One region of the Variovorax sp. GrIS 2.14 genome, then DNA from elsewhere that is predicted to be linked to it. Evidence: riboswitches for the same ligand, from Rfam matches in the RefSeq annotation. Region 1 holds a riboswitch; the other holds the start of a gene.

Region 1 (7,511 bases):
CCGCTGCTACGGATTTTTTCATCCGCGCCTGCCGAACGAGCCGCTGATCTTTGTCGAGGTGGCGATGGTCGACCGCATCAGCGAAGGCATCACGCCACTGCTCGACGAGACCGCGGCCGCCGTGCCGGCTGCCAAGGCAACGACCGCGATCTGGCTCGGCAAGAACGCAACCTTGCTGCTCGGCAAGCTGGACGAGCCGCCGCCATCGGGCAGCTCGTCGGTTCGTTGCCGCCGACGGCCGATCGCGTGCTGGCGGCGCTGGATGCGGCGCAACCTTCGAAGGCTGACGACGCCGCCACGCGCATCGTGCATGGCTGGCCGATGGAAAAGTGGCGGTGTCGGGCGACATCGACGGACTCTTCTTCAAGGGCTGACCCAATCCGCAAACGGCAGAGGACTTTCCGGATGACAGACCCTTTTTCAGTGCTTCCCCGGCGCGACGTATTGCGCCTTGCCGCCGCGAGTGCCGCGGTTCTCAGCGGCGCAGTGCGTGCACAACCCGCCTGGCCCGCCAGGCCCGTCACCATGATCGTGCCGTTCCCCGCGGGCGGCGGCACCGACGCTTTCGCCCGGCCGCTGTCGGGCCAGTTCACCAAACAGACGGGCCAGACGCTGGTCGTCGACAACCGCGGTGGCGCGGGTGGCACGCTCGGCGCGAGCATCGCATCCAAGGGCGCGTCCGATGGCTACCTGCTCTTCATGGGCGCCGTACACCACGCCATCGCGCCGTCGGTGTACCCCAAGCTCGACTACGACATCGAGCGCGATTTCGTGCCGTTGCTGCTGCTCGCCAACGTGCCGCAGGTCGTCGTGGTCAACCCGAAGCGGGTGTCGGCCAACACGATCCAGGAGTTCATCGCAGAGGCCAAGCGCACCCCGGGCAAGCTGAACTACGCATCGGCCGGTGCGGACACGTCGCATCACCTGGCCGGCGAGCTGTTCAAGCTGCAGACCGGCACCTTCATCACGCACATCCCTTACCGCGGTGCCGGGCCGGCGCTGGCCGACCTGATCTCCGGCAACGTCGACGTTATGTTCGATGGCCTCGGCTCGTCTGCGCAGCACATCAAGAGCGGCCACATCAAGGCGCTGATGGTCTCCGGCGCGCAACGCAATCCGGCCTTTCCCAATGTGCCGTGCGCCCGCGAAGCCGGTTTGCCCGACTACACCGTGACCACCTGGTACGGCCTGTGGGCTCCCAAGGGCACGCCTGCCGCGGTGCAGACGCGCATCGTCGACGAGATGAAAAAGGCGATGACCGCCGACGAGTCGAAGACGATCTGGGCCAACAATGGATCGGAGATTCCGAACCTGGTCGGGCCGCAATACGGCGCTTTCGTCAACAGCGAAATCAAGCGCTGGGCTGGCGTCGTGAAAGCCTCGGGGGCCAAGCTCGAATGACGGTTGCGGTGAGCGCCTCGGTCTCTCTGCAGCGCGAGGGCCGCGTCGCATGGGTCACGCTCGCGAACGCATCCAGGCTGAATGCGATGACGCGTGCCATGTGGCGCGAACTGCGTGACGTGTTCGCCGTTGCCGGCAACGACGAAGGCTTGCGGTGCATCGTCGTGCGCGGTGCCGGCAGCGCCTTTTGCGCGGGTGGCGACATCTCGGAGTACCCGTCGTTTCGATTCGACACCGAGCGGCTCCGCGCTTTCCACGAGGACGAGGTGTGGGCCGCGCTACAGGCGATGCTCGACTGCCGCGTGCCATTGGTCGCGCAGATCGAAGGCGCTTGTATGGGCGCCGGCCTGGAGATCGCGAGCTGCTGCGACATCCGCATCGCCGGAGTTTCCGCGAAGTTCGGCGCACCGATCGCCAAGCTGGGCTTCCCGATGGCGCCGCGCGAAGCCGCGTTGGTGCACGGTGCGATTGGTGACGTGCTCGCGCGCGACATGCTGCTGGCGGCCGGCGTGCACAGCGCCGCTCGCTTGTACGACGCGGGCTTTTTGCTGCATGTACTACCCGACGCCGAGGTGCCCGTCGCCGCGCGCGATCACGCGCTGCGAATCGCGGCGCTGGCACCACAAGCCGCGCTATTCAACAAGCGCACTTTTACTGCCTTGAACGAGGCGGTATCGAGCGTGGTTCAAGGCCTGCTGCGGGGCGCCTACGACTATGCCGATTCTCCCGAGCACCGCGAAGGCATTGCCGCCTTTCTCGCCAAACGCTCTCCTGATTTTTGACGCATGACGAAGCCCACCGAAAACGCCAACCTGTTCAGCGCCTTGCGCGCCAACTTTCCGGTCGACCTCGACGCCATCGCAGTAGAGACCGACAACGGCTTGTTCTATTCGTGGCGTGATCTCGAACGCGCCAGCGCCATGATCGCCAACCTGCTCGATGCGCTCGATCTGGAGCCCGGTGCGCGTATCGCAGTGCAGGTCGAAAAATCGGTCGAGGCGATGTTGCTTTACCTGGCGACGCTGCGCGCGGGCTATGTGTTCCTGCCACTCAATACCGCCTACCAAAGCGCGGAGATCCAGTACTTCATCGGCAACGCCGCGCCCGCGGTGGTGGTGTGCACCAGCGGCAATGCGAGCTGGGTCGGGCCCATCGCCAGCTCTGCAGGCACCCAGCACGTGTTCACTCTCGACGACGACCGCACCGGGACGTTGCTCGAAGTAGCGGCGCTGTGCAGCGACCGTCATACCGTTGCGCAAAAAGCCGAAGACGACCTGGCCGCGATCCTCTACACCAGCGGTACCACCGGCCGCAGCAAGGGCGCGATGCTGACGCACCGCAACCTGCTGTCGAACGCGGAACTGCTGAAAGATTATTGGGGCTGGCGCAGCGCTGAAGAGGGTGGCGACGTGCTGATCCATGCCTTGCCGATATTTCACGTGCACGGGCTTTTCGTCGCGATGGATGGCGCGCTGCTCAATGGCAGCAAGATGCTGTGGTTCGGCAAGTTCGACCCGAAGCGCATCGTTGCCCGACTGCCCGAGGCGACGGTGTTCATGGGCGTGCCGACACTTTATGTTCGCCTGCTCGCCGAGCCCGGCCTCACCAAAGAAGCGGTGCGCAACATGCGCCTCTTTATCGCCGGATCGGCGCCGCTGCTGATCGAGACGTTCAACGAGTTTCGCAAGCGCACCGGGCACACCATTCTCGAGCGCTACGGCATGAGTGAAACGGCGATGCTGACCTCCAACCCTTACCGCCCGGTGCAGGGTGAGCGGCGTGGTGGCACGGTCGGGTTCGCGCTGCCGGGTGTGCAGTTGCGCGTGATGTCGAGCGAAGAGGGTGAAAGCGAAGGACAAGGAGGTTTGGGTCGCGAGTGCACCACCGACGAGATAGGCAACATCGAGGTCAGCGGCCCCAACGTGTTCGCCGGTTACTGGCGCATGCCGGAGAAGACCAAAGAAGAGTTCACCGTCGACGGCTATTTCAAGACCGGCGACGTTGGCAAGATCGACGGGCTCGGCTACATCACCATCGTAGGGCGCAGCAAGGACCTGATCATCAGCGGCGGCTACAACGTGTACCCGGCGGAGATCGAGGGTTACCTCAACGAGATGCCCGGCGTCGCGGAAAGTGCGGTGGTCGGCGTGCCGCACGCCGACTTCGGCGAGGTGGGCGTGGCCATCGTCATCGCCAAAGGCGGCGCCACACTCGACGCTGATGCGATGCTGGCCGCCCTGAAATCGATGCTGGCCAATTTCAAGATACCCAAGCGCTGCTTCGTCGTTGCCGAACTGCCGCGAAACGCCATGGGCAAGGTTCAGAAGGCGCGGCTGCGAGAGCAGCACAAGGCGTTGTTCTCGCGCTAACCTCGAGAACAAACCCGCACCCAAAAAAACGGCCCCGGGATCCTAAGGATCTCGGGGCCGTTGTTTCGAATAGGTGTCTGCGAATGGAGCCGAACCCGCATCCTGAACCAGGGTTCAGGTGGGCGAGGGCAGCAGGGCTTCGGGTTCATCTAACGCGAGATGATCACGCCTACCTAGCGATGTACCAAGCCCGGCTCCGGAGAGCATTGGAACAAGGAAATATTAAGTTCGACAACACCGCAGACAAGGACGAGTCTACGCCAGCCCCACGCTCGCTGTGTAGGCCATCAGAGCAAATGTCCATCGCCCGCGAGGGCATTGTCGAGGCGCTGCAAAAGCTGCGGCAGGCGAGGGTCGTCCACGTCGGCGTGATTCGCTGTATCTGAGGGCGTGGCCATCGGCAAGAGCGGTGCGACCGGGCTCCCGGCTGCGGCGACGGGCGGGGGCGCGACCGCCACTTCGGCAGCAGATGCGGCCTGCGCCTGAATCAAATCGAACGCGATATTCAGCGAGGCCAGCACGGCGATGCGGTCGCGCGCCTTCACCTTGCCGGCATCGCGAATCTTGCACATGGCAGCGTCGACGTGGTCGACCGCGCTGCGCAATTGCGACTCGCCGTCTGCTGGGCAGCCGAGCAAATAGCTCTGGCCCATGATCTGTACTTCTATCTGCTTCATGCTGCGGAATCTTCAGGAGAGGGTGGGTCGGCCGGCAGCCTTTCGAGCAGCGCGTCGATGCGCGTTCGAGCGGCCGCGAGCCGCGATTTGAGCGCGTCGCGCTCCCGCGTCAGCGCATCGACCTGTTCCTGCAACAGCGCATTGGTGCGTTGCACCTCTTCGTGGCGAACCAGGAGGCGCTCGACTCGGTCGGCGATCTGGTCAATGGGACTGGCGGCGGACATGGGTCTGGATTGTAGGTTCCCGCGATTGCAAGTTCTTTCAATTTAGAATCCGCCCCGTTGGTGCTCGCGCCGTGGTTCACGCGGCGCAGTTCAACGGGAAGCAGGAGTCGCGGTCTTCACCATAACGAAAACCGAAGCCACCTGCGCTGCCCCCGCAACGGTCAAACAGACGATGCCGGCGTTCATGCGCCGACATCACTTTCCCCAGCAGCCACTGGGCGCCCTGAAACAGGCGCCTGGGAAGGCGGGTCGAGCACTCTGTCAGCCCGGATACCGGCCAACGAAGCGGCAAGCCGCGCGCGTCACCGTTGGGTGGTGCGCGCAGCCGGCCATTACGCTCAATTACCGGCGGGGAAGCCGGTGACGGGCATTGCTATCCGGTCCTTTCAAATGAAAACCAGTGTTCCCCTGCTTGCCGCCTTGCTGCAAGTGCCACTCCTTGCGCTCGCACAAAGCCCGTCATCGCTCAGCGAAACGGTGGTCACCGCGACCCGCGTGCCCCAGCCCCGGTCTGAATTGGTCGCTGATGTGTCGATCGTCGACCGTGAAACGATCGAGCGCAGCGGCGCCGTCGGCGTTGCTGATGTGTTGGCACGTCTACCTGGCGTCGAAATCACGCGCAACGGTGGTGTCGGCAACACAACCAGCGTGTTCCTTCGCGGCGCCGACACGCGTTTCACGGCTGTGTATGTCGATGGCGTGCGTGTCGATTCGCAGTCGACCGGCGGTGCTACATGGGAAAGCATTCCGCTGGCGCAGATCGACCGCATTGAAGTGCTGCGAGGCCCGGCCGCTGCGGTCTACGGCTCCGACGCCATTGGCGGCGTCATCCAGCTCTTCACGCGGCGCGGCGAAGGGGCTGCCACTCCGTACGTCGGCTTCGGTTTCGGCAGCAAAGGCTTGCGTACATCGCAGGCCGGTGTCAGTGGTTCGGCCGGCGCTTTCGACTATTCGATCGGCGCGGCGTACCAGGAAAACGCTGGGTTCGACGTACGCACGCCATCGGTCGCCAACCATGATCCGGACAAGGACTACTACCATGCGAGCTCGGCTAATGTGCGACTCGGCTACCAGATCAACGCGCAGCACCGGATCGACGCCACGGTGCTCGAGAGCGAAACCAATTCGGGCTACGACAACTATGGCTACAACCCGAAGCAGCCGGTGAACGACCGCAATCTCTACCATTTGCGAACCGCCGGCCTGAGTTGGTCGGCGCAGTGGACAGAGGCCTACAGCACCAAGCTTTCGGTGACCGACTCAAACTCGCGATACGAAACGACGCCGTCGGCTTACATCACGCAAACGCAGCTGCGCAATTACCTGTTCCAGAACGAGTACCGCCTCGGCGCCAGCCTGTTCACCGCGGCTTTAGAGCGTCGTGAGGACAAGCTCTTCAACCCGGCACTGGACAGCTTCAGCACCACCATCTTCAGGAAGCGCTCACAAGACGCGCTGGCGCTCGGTTACGGTTTCAATCAGGGCGCCCATTCGCTGCAACTGAACGTGCGTCATGACAACGACAGCGAGTTCGGTGGCAAGACCACCGGCAGCGCAGCCTATGGCTATTCGTTTGCGCAGAACTGGCGTGCGACCGCTTCGGCTGGCACGGCATTCCGCGCACCCACCCTGTACCAGCGCTTCAGCGAATACGGCAACGCGGCCCTGCAGCCCGAGACCTCGCTCAACGCCGAGATCGGATTGCGATTCGCCGATGCCGCGACAGCAGGCAGTATCGTGGCCTACCGCAATCGCGTGCGAAATCTCATCACTTTCGACAATGACTCGACCGCGTGCAGCTCCGGCTTCGGTTGCTACGCGAACACCGCCCGCGCCGTGCTGCGGGGCGTTACCCTCGCGGGCAGCCATCACATCGGCGACGTGACGTTGCGCGGTTCGCTCGACTTCCAGGACCCGAAGGACGCCGAGACAGACAAGCTGCTGGCCTTGCGCTCGCGTAGGCATGCCACGCTGGGTGCTGACTGGCGTGTTGCCGGATGGACCTTGGGTGCCGAAGTTCAGGCCTCGGGCTTTCGCTATGCGGAAGCGGCCAACAAAAAGACGCTTGGTGGTTACACGCTGTTCAATCTCAGTGCGAGCACCGAGATTGTTCGCGACGTCACGCTTTTGGCGCGCGTCGACAACTTGGGTGACAAAAACTACCAGCTGGTCGATGGCTACGCAACTCCGGGCCGTGCTGTCTATGTCGGTGTCAAGTGGCAGCCACACTGAACGCCATCACGACGGCCTGCGCAATGGCCCGCCGCTGACGATGCCGCATTCCGCGTACCCCGATAAACGCGCGGCTGACCGGTCGCGCGAGTTCATCCTCGGCGGCCAGAGGAGCGGCAAGTCGCGACTCGCCGAGCAGCGGGCGGTCGACTGGCTCGCTGCGTCATCCGATCACCGCGCGGTGATGGTGGCGACGGCGCAGGCGCACGACGACGAGATGCGCGCGCGCATCCTGCGACACCGGCAGGACCGCGCTCTTCGCTTGCCAGCGATGTCAACTGTCGAAGAGTCTTCCGCACTGGCCGAGGCCATCGTTGCGCATTCCGCTGCCGATACGATGGTGGTGGTCGACTGTCTTACGCTGTGGCTTACCCACCTGCTGATGCCTCACACGCCCCACACGCCCCACACGCCCCACATGCCGTATGCGTCGGACGGTCCGGCGACGGACATGGACTTACCTCTCGACGCGACCCAGCGTATTGCAATGCTCGTCGCTGCCTTACGCGGCGCGCGCGGCCCGATCGTGCTGGTCGGCAACGAGATCGGCCTCGGCGTCATCCCATTGGGCGGTGAAACGCGTGCTTTCGTCGATGCGTTGGGCCGGC
Region 2 (7,511 bases), on a different contig from region 1:
TCCGACGCCAACGCGCGGGCACGGACCTTCGGGCTCGACAGCATTTTGTCGACGCGCTTCTGGACAGCAGTGAAGACCGGCACCAGCAAAGACATGCGCGACAACTGGGCACTCGGCTGGTCGCAGCGCTACACCGTCGGCGTATGGGTCGGCAACGCGAGCGGCGCGCCGATGTGGGACGTGAGCGGCACCAGCGGCGCGGCGCCGGTGTGGGCCGAGGTGATGCGCTTCCTCCATGCCAACGAACCGAGCCGCGCGCCGGCGCCACCGACCGGTCTCGTTCGCACGCATGTGACGTTCGGGAGCGGCAACGGCAACGGCAACGACGGCGGGCTGCTCGAAGCGGCACGCGACGAGTGGTTTCTGCAAGGCACCGAGCAGGCCGAATTCGCGCTCGACTCGGCCCCAGGAAAGTCGGGGCGCGACGGTGGCTCCGCACGCATCACGTCACCATCGACCGGCACCATCATCGCCCTCGACCCGGACATCCCGCCGAACCGCCAGCGCGTGCGCTTCGAGAGCGGAGCGGGCGAAGGCTCGGGCCTGCGTTGGCAGATCGACGGCAAGCCGTTTGCGCGCGGTGCCAGCGCGCAATGGTTGCCTTGGCCGGGACGGCACGCCATTCAATTGGTCGATGCGGCCGGCAAGGTGCAAGACGAGATCAAGCTTGAAGTACGCGGCGCCGGCGTCATTTCACCCGCACCGAAACGCTGAGCCGCTGCAGTGCCTGGGCCGCTGTCCGGACGGACTTCGTCGCGTGCGCTTTAATCGAAGCAATGAGTTCCGTCGACCTGCTGATCGATGCCGAGTGCGACAACGCACCGGCACCATCCCCCACCCCTGCCATCACCCGCTCCAGTCGCTTGCTGCTCGGCCTCAGCGTCGTGCTGATCGCGTTCAACCTGCGCCCGGTGTTTGCGAGCCTCTCGGTGGTGCTGCCCGAGATCATCGCTGCCACCGGCTTGTCGTCCACCGCAGCGAGCTTGCTGACGACCTTGCCCGTGGTCTGCCTCGGCGTCTTCGCGCCGTTGGCGCCATCGCTGGGCCGCCGCTTCGGCACCGAGCGGACGCTGCTCGGTTGCATGGCGCTGATCTTCATCGGAACCTTGCTGCGCGGCAGCGGCAGTGTCGGGCTGCTGTTCGTCGCATCGGCCATCGCGGCCGCTGGCATCGCGGTGTCGAACGTGCTGCTGTCGGGCCTGGTCAAGCGCGACTTCGCAAAGCAGGCCGCGCTGATGATGGGGCTCTACACCATGGCGGTCTGTGGCGGTGCCGCTGCCGCAGCCGGCTTTACCGTGCCGCTCGAACATGCCATGGGCGGTGGATGGACCTGGGCCCTGGCGCTGTGGGCCGTGCCGGCCGGCGTGGTCACCCTGCTGTGGGCGCCGCAAGCATGGTCGCTGGCCCCGGTCGCCAGCGAAGCTGCCTACACCGTGCGTGGCCTGTGGCGCGACAAGCTGGCGTGGCAGGTCACCTTCTTCATGGGACTGCAATCGGCTCTCGCGTACATCGTCATGAGCTGGCTCGCGCCAATCCTGAGGGAGCGTGGCCTTGGCGATGCGGCAGCAGGCTACGTTCTGTCGCTGTCGATCATCACGCAGGTGATCACCTGCCTCGTCGTGCCGGCCATCGCAGTCAAGTTCCGCAATCAGGTCGGCGTGGCCGTGGTGCTGGCCGTGCTCATCGTCGCGGCCATGCTGGGCTGCCTGCTGGCGCCGCTGTCGGGCATCTGGGTCTGGGCCGTGCTGCTCGGCGTTGCGCAAGGCGGCTCATTTGCACTGGCGTTGACCTTCATCGTGCTGCGCTCGCCCGATGCACATGTGGCGGCGCACCTGTCGGGCATGGCGCAAGGCGTGGGCTATGTGGTCGCGGCCCTCGGCCCGCTGCTGGTGGGTCTGCTGCGCGGGTGGACCGGCGGATTCGCGGCGGCGGCGTGGCTGTTCGTGGGGCTCGGCGTGGCGCTGGTGGTGGCCGGGCTGGGTGCGGGTCGCACGCTGCATGTGGGGGCGGTGACGGTGCCAGCGCTGGGCGGCAGTCGCTAGAGCGCGGTGCGGGTGTCGATGCCGGCGATTTTTTAAGAATCGGCTGGGCGTTGCTTTGAAGCGTATGACCGCATGAGCATTGCGCTGCCCCTTGAGATCCACGACCTGGCGCTGCAGGGGATGGGAGCATCTGTCACGGAGGCCTGGACAGGATCAGGCTGGGGCGCGCTCGGTGGGCCGTTTGGGTGAGGTCACCAAGGCAGGCTCCCCTATAATTTAACGGTTGGTGCTCGCTTTGGTTTTCAGGTCAAAGCAGTTCAACGGGAATCAGGATGGGATGCCGTGTATGTCTGAGTGGACGTGCTTCGGCGCCCGAACCTGAGCTGCCCCCGCAACGGTAAGCGGACGCAAGCCTAGTGCTTGCAGCTCGTATTAAGTGCCCACTAGGTGAACGCCGCGAAAGCGACGGCCCGGGAAGGGAATACGGGTCGTCTTCGCCAGCCCGGATACCGGCCAATGAGGTGGCGCGTCATGCGAATGATGCGCCGTGCGGTGCATGCCTGCGGGGAAGCGGGCGAGCATGTCCAGTGCGGTGTTTCCATCATCATTCATTTCCCTTTCAGGTCGCTTGAGGTGACGCTGCTCCGCCAGTTTGTGGGCGATGGCGACGCCATGCATCTACGCATGGTCCGAAATGCTGTCCCCGTGCAAACGAAGGTCACGGGATGAGCACAGCCACTGCCGTGTCCTGCCGCGCGCTGATGATCACTGCCCCGGCTTCGGGCCAAGGCAAGACCACGGTCACTGCCGCGCTGGCGCACTGGCACCGCAGCCGAGGCCGCCGCGTGCGGGTGTTTAAAACCGGCCCAGACTTTCTCGACCCAATGGTGCTGGAGTGCGCCAGCGGCGCGCCAGTGCAGCAGCTCGACCTATGGATGGGTGGCGAAGCGCACTGTGCTGAATTGCTCTACGACGCCGCCATTCAGGCCGATCTAATCCTGGTCGAAGGCGTGATGGGTTTGCATGACGGGACGCCGTCGAGTGCTGATCTCGCATTGCGTTTCGGCCTGCCGCTGTTGGCCGTGATCGATGCCTCGGCAATGGCGCAAACCTTCGGTGCCGTGGCGCACGGGCTTGCCACTTACAGAGCCGGCCTGCAACTGATCGGCGTGCTGGCCAACCGAGTCGGCAGCTCGAGCCATGCGCAGATGTTGCGGGAAAGCTTGCCTGCCGGCATGACCTGGTATGGCACGCTGCCGCGTGGCGGAAACTACGGGTTGCCCGCGCGTCACTTAGGGCTGGTGCAGGCTGCAGAAGTCGGTGACATGGCCGAGCGGATTGCAGCTGCCGCACTGGCGCTCGGCGAGAACGGGGAGTTGCCCATCCCGCCAGTTGTTCAGTTCGAGGCACCGCTCGCCTCGGACAATCTGGTGCTCCCTGCACTGCTGAGCGGCACCACGATTGCCATCGCGCGAGACGCTGCCTTTTCATTTCTATACCCCGCTAACTTAGACACACTGCGTGCCTTGGGCGCACAGCTGTGCTTCTTCTCGCCCTTAGCCAACGAGCCGGTGCCGACTGCAGCTCAAGCGCTGTACCTGCCCGGCGGTTATCCAGAATTGCACTTGCAGGCGTTGGCGAACAACACCGCCGCGCGCCAATCCATCCATGCGCACCACGCTGCTGGCCGGCCTCTGGTCGCAGAGTGCGGCGGCATGCTGGCACTGCTTGAGACGCTCAGCGACAAGGCAGGGCACAGCTCGCCGATGATGGGCCTGCTACCCGGCCAGGGCGTCATGACCGACCGGCTCGTCAATCTCGGCATGCACAGCCTGGTGCTGCCTCAAGGCCAGGTGCGCGGTCATACCTTCCACCATGGACGCATTGCGACAACGTTGCCGGCCACGCTGTACACCGTGGCTCAGCGCCAGCATGGTCGGCCCGAAGCCGTATTCCACCAAGGCCGCTTGTTCGCTTCGTTCATGCACCTGTACTTCCCGAGCAACCCACTGGCCATCGCCGCGTTGTTCAAACCTTGACCTTGTCTCCAATGTCCACCGAGCGAGCACCGCAGCCCTTGCACGACACTCAACAACCACAGGGTGCGTCGCAAGGCCGCGTCACCGTGCACACCGGCCCCGGCAAAGGCAAGAGCACAGCCGCGTTCGGGCTCGCGCTACGCGCTGCCGGCCAAGGCGAAACAGTCAAGATCTACCAGTTCATGAAAGTGCCCACGGCGCGCTTTGGCGAGCACCGCTTATTCGAGCAACTGGGCATGCCGATTGAAGGTCTGGGCGACGGCTTTAGCTGGAAGAGCCGCGACTTGGAACATTCGGCCGAACTCGCTCGCGCGGGTTGGGCTCGTGCCGAGGCCACAGTGCGAGCCGGCGCGCACTCCCTGGTGGTGCTCGACGAAATCATGTATCCGCTGCGCTATGGCTGGATGCCGCTCGACCCGGTGCTGGCCTGCCTGCGCGAGCGCCCATCGCATGTGCATGTGGTGCTCACTGGCCGCAATGCGCCGCAGGAACTGATCGACATCGCCGATTCAGTGACCGAGATGGCATTGATCAAACACCACTTCAAGGCAGGTGTGCCGGCACAACGCGGCATCGAGGACTAGTCACTTCGTCGCTCGCCTGACTTCTCTACGCTCACTCAGCCCATTCAGGAATCGCCCATGCAATCCCGCAAGATCCCCGCCACCATCGTCACGGGTTTTCTCGGCAGTGGCAAGACCACTCTGCTGCGTCACCTGCTGCAAAACGCCCAAGGCCTGCGCATCGCAGTGATCGTCAACGAGTTCGGCGAGCTAGGCATCGACGGCGAATTGCTGAAAGGCTGCGGCATCGGCTGCGACGAGACCGGCGCGCCCAACGGCCAGTTGTTCGAATTGGCCAACGGATGCTTGTGCTGCACCGTGCAGGAAGAGTTTGCCCCGGTCATGGAGCAGCTTGCTGCCCGCCGCGACCAGATCGACTACCTGGTGATCGAGACCTCCGGCCTGGCGTTGCCCAAGCCGCTGGTACAGGCCTTCCAGTGGCCCGCGTTGCGCAACGCCTTCACCGTCGATGCCGTGGTCGCGGTGGTGGATGCGCCTGCCGTGGCGGCCGGCCGCTTCGCCGACGATCCGGTGGCGGTTGACGCCCAGCGCCGCGCCGACGACAACCTGGACCACGACTCGCCATTGCACGAGTTGTTCGAAGACCAGCTCGCTACCGCCGACCTGGTGATCGTGCACAAGACCGACGGTATGGACACTGCCGCGCTGGCCGTCGTCGAAGCTGCCATCCGCTTGGAGACAGCGCCGGGCGTCAAGCTGCTGCATGCCCAGCATGGCCGCATCGACCTGGGCGTGCTGCTGGGCCTGGAGCGTGCGGTCGAAGATGTGATCGACCAACGCAAGACGCACCATGACGCGGAAGAAGACCATGACCACGATGCCTTCGATTCCGTCTCGGTGAATTTGCAGGTGCTCGATCGGGCGCGGCTGCTGACGGTGCTGCAAGACCTGGTCGGACGCCACGAGATCTACCGCGTCAAGGGATTTGTCTCGCTGCCCGGTGCGGCCATGCGACTGGTGATTCAGGGCGTGGGCACGCGCTTCGACAGTTACTTCGACCGTGCGTGGCGCGGCGACGAGATGCGCCAGTCGCGCCTGGTGCTGATCGGCGCCGGTCTGAACGCTGCAGTGCTGCAGGCCGAGTTGGACCGCGACCTGTCGGCCAGCGTTCATTCCTGAAATCACCCAAGGACTCTCATGCACCTGATGTCCACACGCCCGGGCGGCCACGTTGAAGACGGTGGCCAGGGCGTCGTGCGCGTCGAGCAGACGCCCGCCTCGATCGTGGTGCTGAGCGCGGCGGACACCACGCTCTCGCTGCTCGCCGATGTGGCCGCCCAGCTCGGGCCCGACTACCCCAGCGTTCGCCTGGCCAACCTGATGTGGCTGCGCCAGCCAGCCTCCGTCGACATGTACGTCGACGACGTGCTGCGCCATGCCCGCGTGATCGTGATCGACCACCTCGGCAGCCCCAGCGACTGGGCTTACGTGGTGGAACGTGCGATGTCGCTGGCGCGCGAGCGGGGCCAGTGGCTGGCGATGTTCTCGGGTGATGCCTTCGAGGACGCGCAACTACTGATCCGCAGCACCGCACAGCAAGACGATTGCCGCCACCTGTGGCGCTGCCTGCGCGAAGGCGGGCGCGACAACGCAAAGGCCTTTTTTTCGCTGATCGCCCATGCGGCATTCGGCCTGGGCGGGCGGCCGCCGGTGCCGGTGCCGTTGCCCAGCGCCGTGCGGTACGAGCCCCAGGCCATCACCAGCCGCACACCGTGGAAATCGGGCGCGCCCGTGGCCCTCCTGCTGTTCTACCGCGCCCATTTGCTCGCCGGCAACACGGCGGTTTTCGATGTGATGTTGGAAGCGCTGGCCACCGCCGGCCTTAACGCAGTGGCTCTTGCCGTCGATTCCCTCAAGAACCCTGAAAGCCATGCCGCAGTGCAAGCGCTGGTCGCGGAACACGCCGTGGCGATCGTGCTGAACGCGACCAACTTTGCCACCGCGTCGATCGACGGCAGCGATCTGGGCGATGAAAGAGATGCGAATGCAGCGTCCGCGACCCTGGCCGGCGATGCCCCTGTGTTGCAACTTATCACCGCCGGCTGCTCGCATGAGCAGTGGCTGGCGGACGCACACGGTCTGGCGCCGCGCGACCTGGCCATGCAGGTGGTTCTGCCCGAGGTCGACGGCCGCATCCTTACGCGCGCCATCAGCTTCAAGGGCATGGCCTGGCGTTGCGAACGCACCGAACTCGATGTGGTGCGCTACGAAGCCGAACCCGAGCGCATGGCCTTCGTGGCCGAACTGGCACGCCGCTGGTGCGTGCTGCGCGAAAAGCCCAATGCTGACAAGCGCATTGCGCTGATCCTGGCCAATTACCCGATCGACGATTCACGCATTGCCAACGGCGTGGGGCTCGACACGCCCGCCTCGACCGTGGCTGTGCTGCATGCGCTGCAAGCGGCAGGCTACGCCACAGGAGAATTGCCGGCCAGCGGTGACGCGCTGATCGCTTCGCTGTTGCGCGGCATCACCAACGACCGTGTCGCCAACGACGCCCGGCCCGCCGCTCAGAGCTTCGCCATGGCAGATTACCTGGAAGACTTTCTTTTGCTGCCAGCCGACAGCCGCGCTGCCGTCAACGCCCTTTGGGGCGCGCCGGAACAGGACCCCACGCTGCGCAGCGGTCGTTTCACCATCGCCGGTCTGCGCTTTGGCCATGTCTTCGTCGGCATCCAGCCGGCGCGCGGACGCGACATGGATTTGTCGGCCAGCTACCACGACGCCGAGCTGGTGCCACCGCACCATTACCTGGCGTTTTATTTTTGGTTGCGTCGCGCCTTCGCGGTGGATGCGATGGTGCATGTCGGCACGCACGGCAACCTCGAATGGTTGCCCGGCAAGAGCGTGGCGCTGAGCGCAGCCTGCTGGCCCGATGCCATCCTCGGCCCGCTGCCGCACCTGTA

The links. A riboswitch is a leader RNA that binds a small molecule or an ion and turns the genes downstream of it on or off. The one in region 1 is predicted to bind cobalamin.
Region 2: it holds a riboswitch for cobalamin, as region 1 does, so the genes downstream of both, RCH10_RS04965 (cobyrinate a,c-diamide synthase) here and RCH10_RS12415 (TonB-dependent receptor domain-containing protein) in region 1, are expected to answer to the same signal.

Annotation. Positions count from the first base shown of each region.
Region 1 covers NZ_JBJXIA010000006.1:169,757-177,267, reverse strand. Annotated here, with positions in the region: partial or broken gene RCH10_RS12445 (malonyl-CoA decarboxylase domain-containing protein) at 1-154, shown strand, start outside; gene RCH10_RS12440 (Bug family tripartite tricarboxylate transporter substrate binding protein) at 406-1,401, shown strand; gene RCH10_RS12435 (enoyl-CoA hydratase/isomerase family protein) at 1,398-2,183, shown strand; gene RCH10_RS12430 (malonate--CoA ligase) at 2,187-3,770, shown strand; gene RCH10_RS12425 (cell division protein ZapA) at 4,058-4,447, opposite strand; gene RCH10_RS12420 (DUF904 domain-containing protein) at 4,444-4,671, opposite strand; cobalamin riboswitch at 4,713-4,968, shown strand; gene RCH10_RS12415 (TonB-dependent receptor domain-containing protein) at 5,062-6,903, shown strand; gene RCH10_RS12410 (bifunctional adenosylcobinamide kinase/adenosylcobinamide-phosphate guanylyltransferase) at 6,944-7,511, shown strand, end outside.
Region 2 covers NZ_JBJXIA010000002.1:255,526-263,036, forward strand. Annotated here, with positions in the region: gene pbpC (penicillin-binding protein 1C) at 1-714, shown strand, start outside; gene RCH10_RS04960 (CynX/NimT family MFS transporter) at 777-2,042, shown strand; cobalamin riboswitch at 2,250-2,515, shown strand; gene RCH10_RS04965 (cobyrinate a,c-diamide synthase) at 2,708-4,021, shown strand; gene cobO (cob(I)yrinic acid a,c-diamide adenosyltransferase) at 4,033-4,605, shown strand; gene cobW (cobalamin biosynthesis protein CobW) at 4,663-5,724, shown strand; gene cobN (cobaltochelatase subunit CobN) at 5,743-7,511, shown strand, end outside.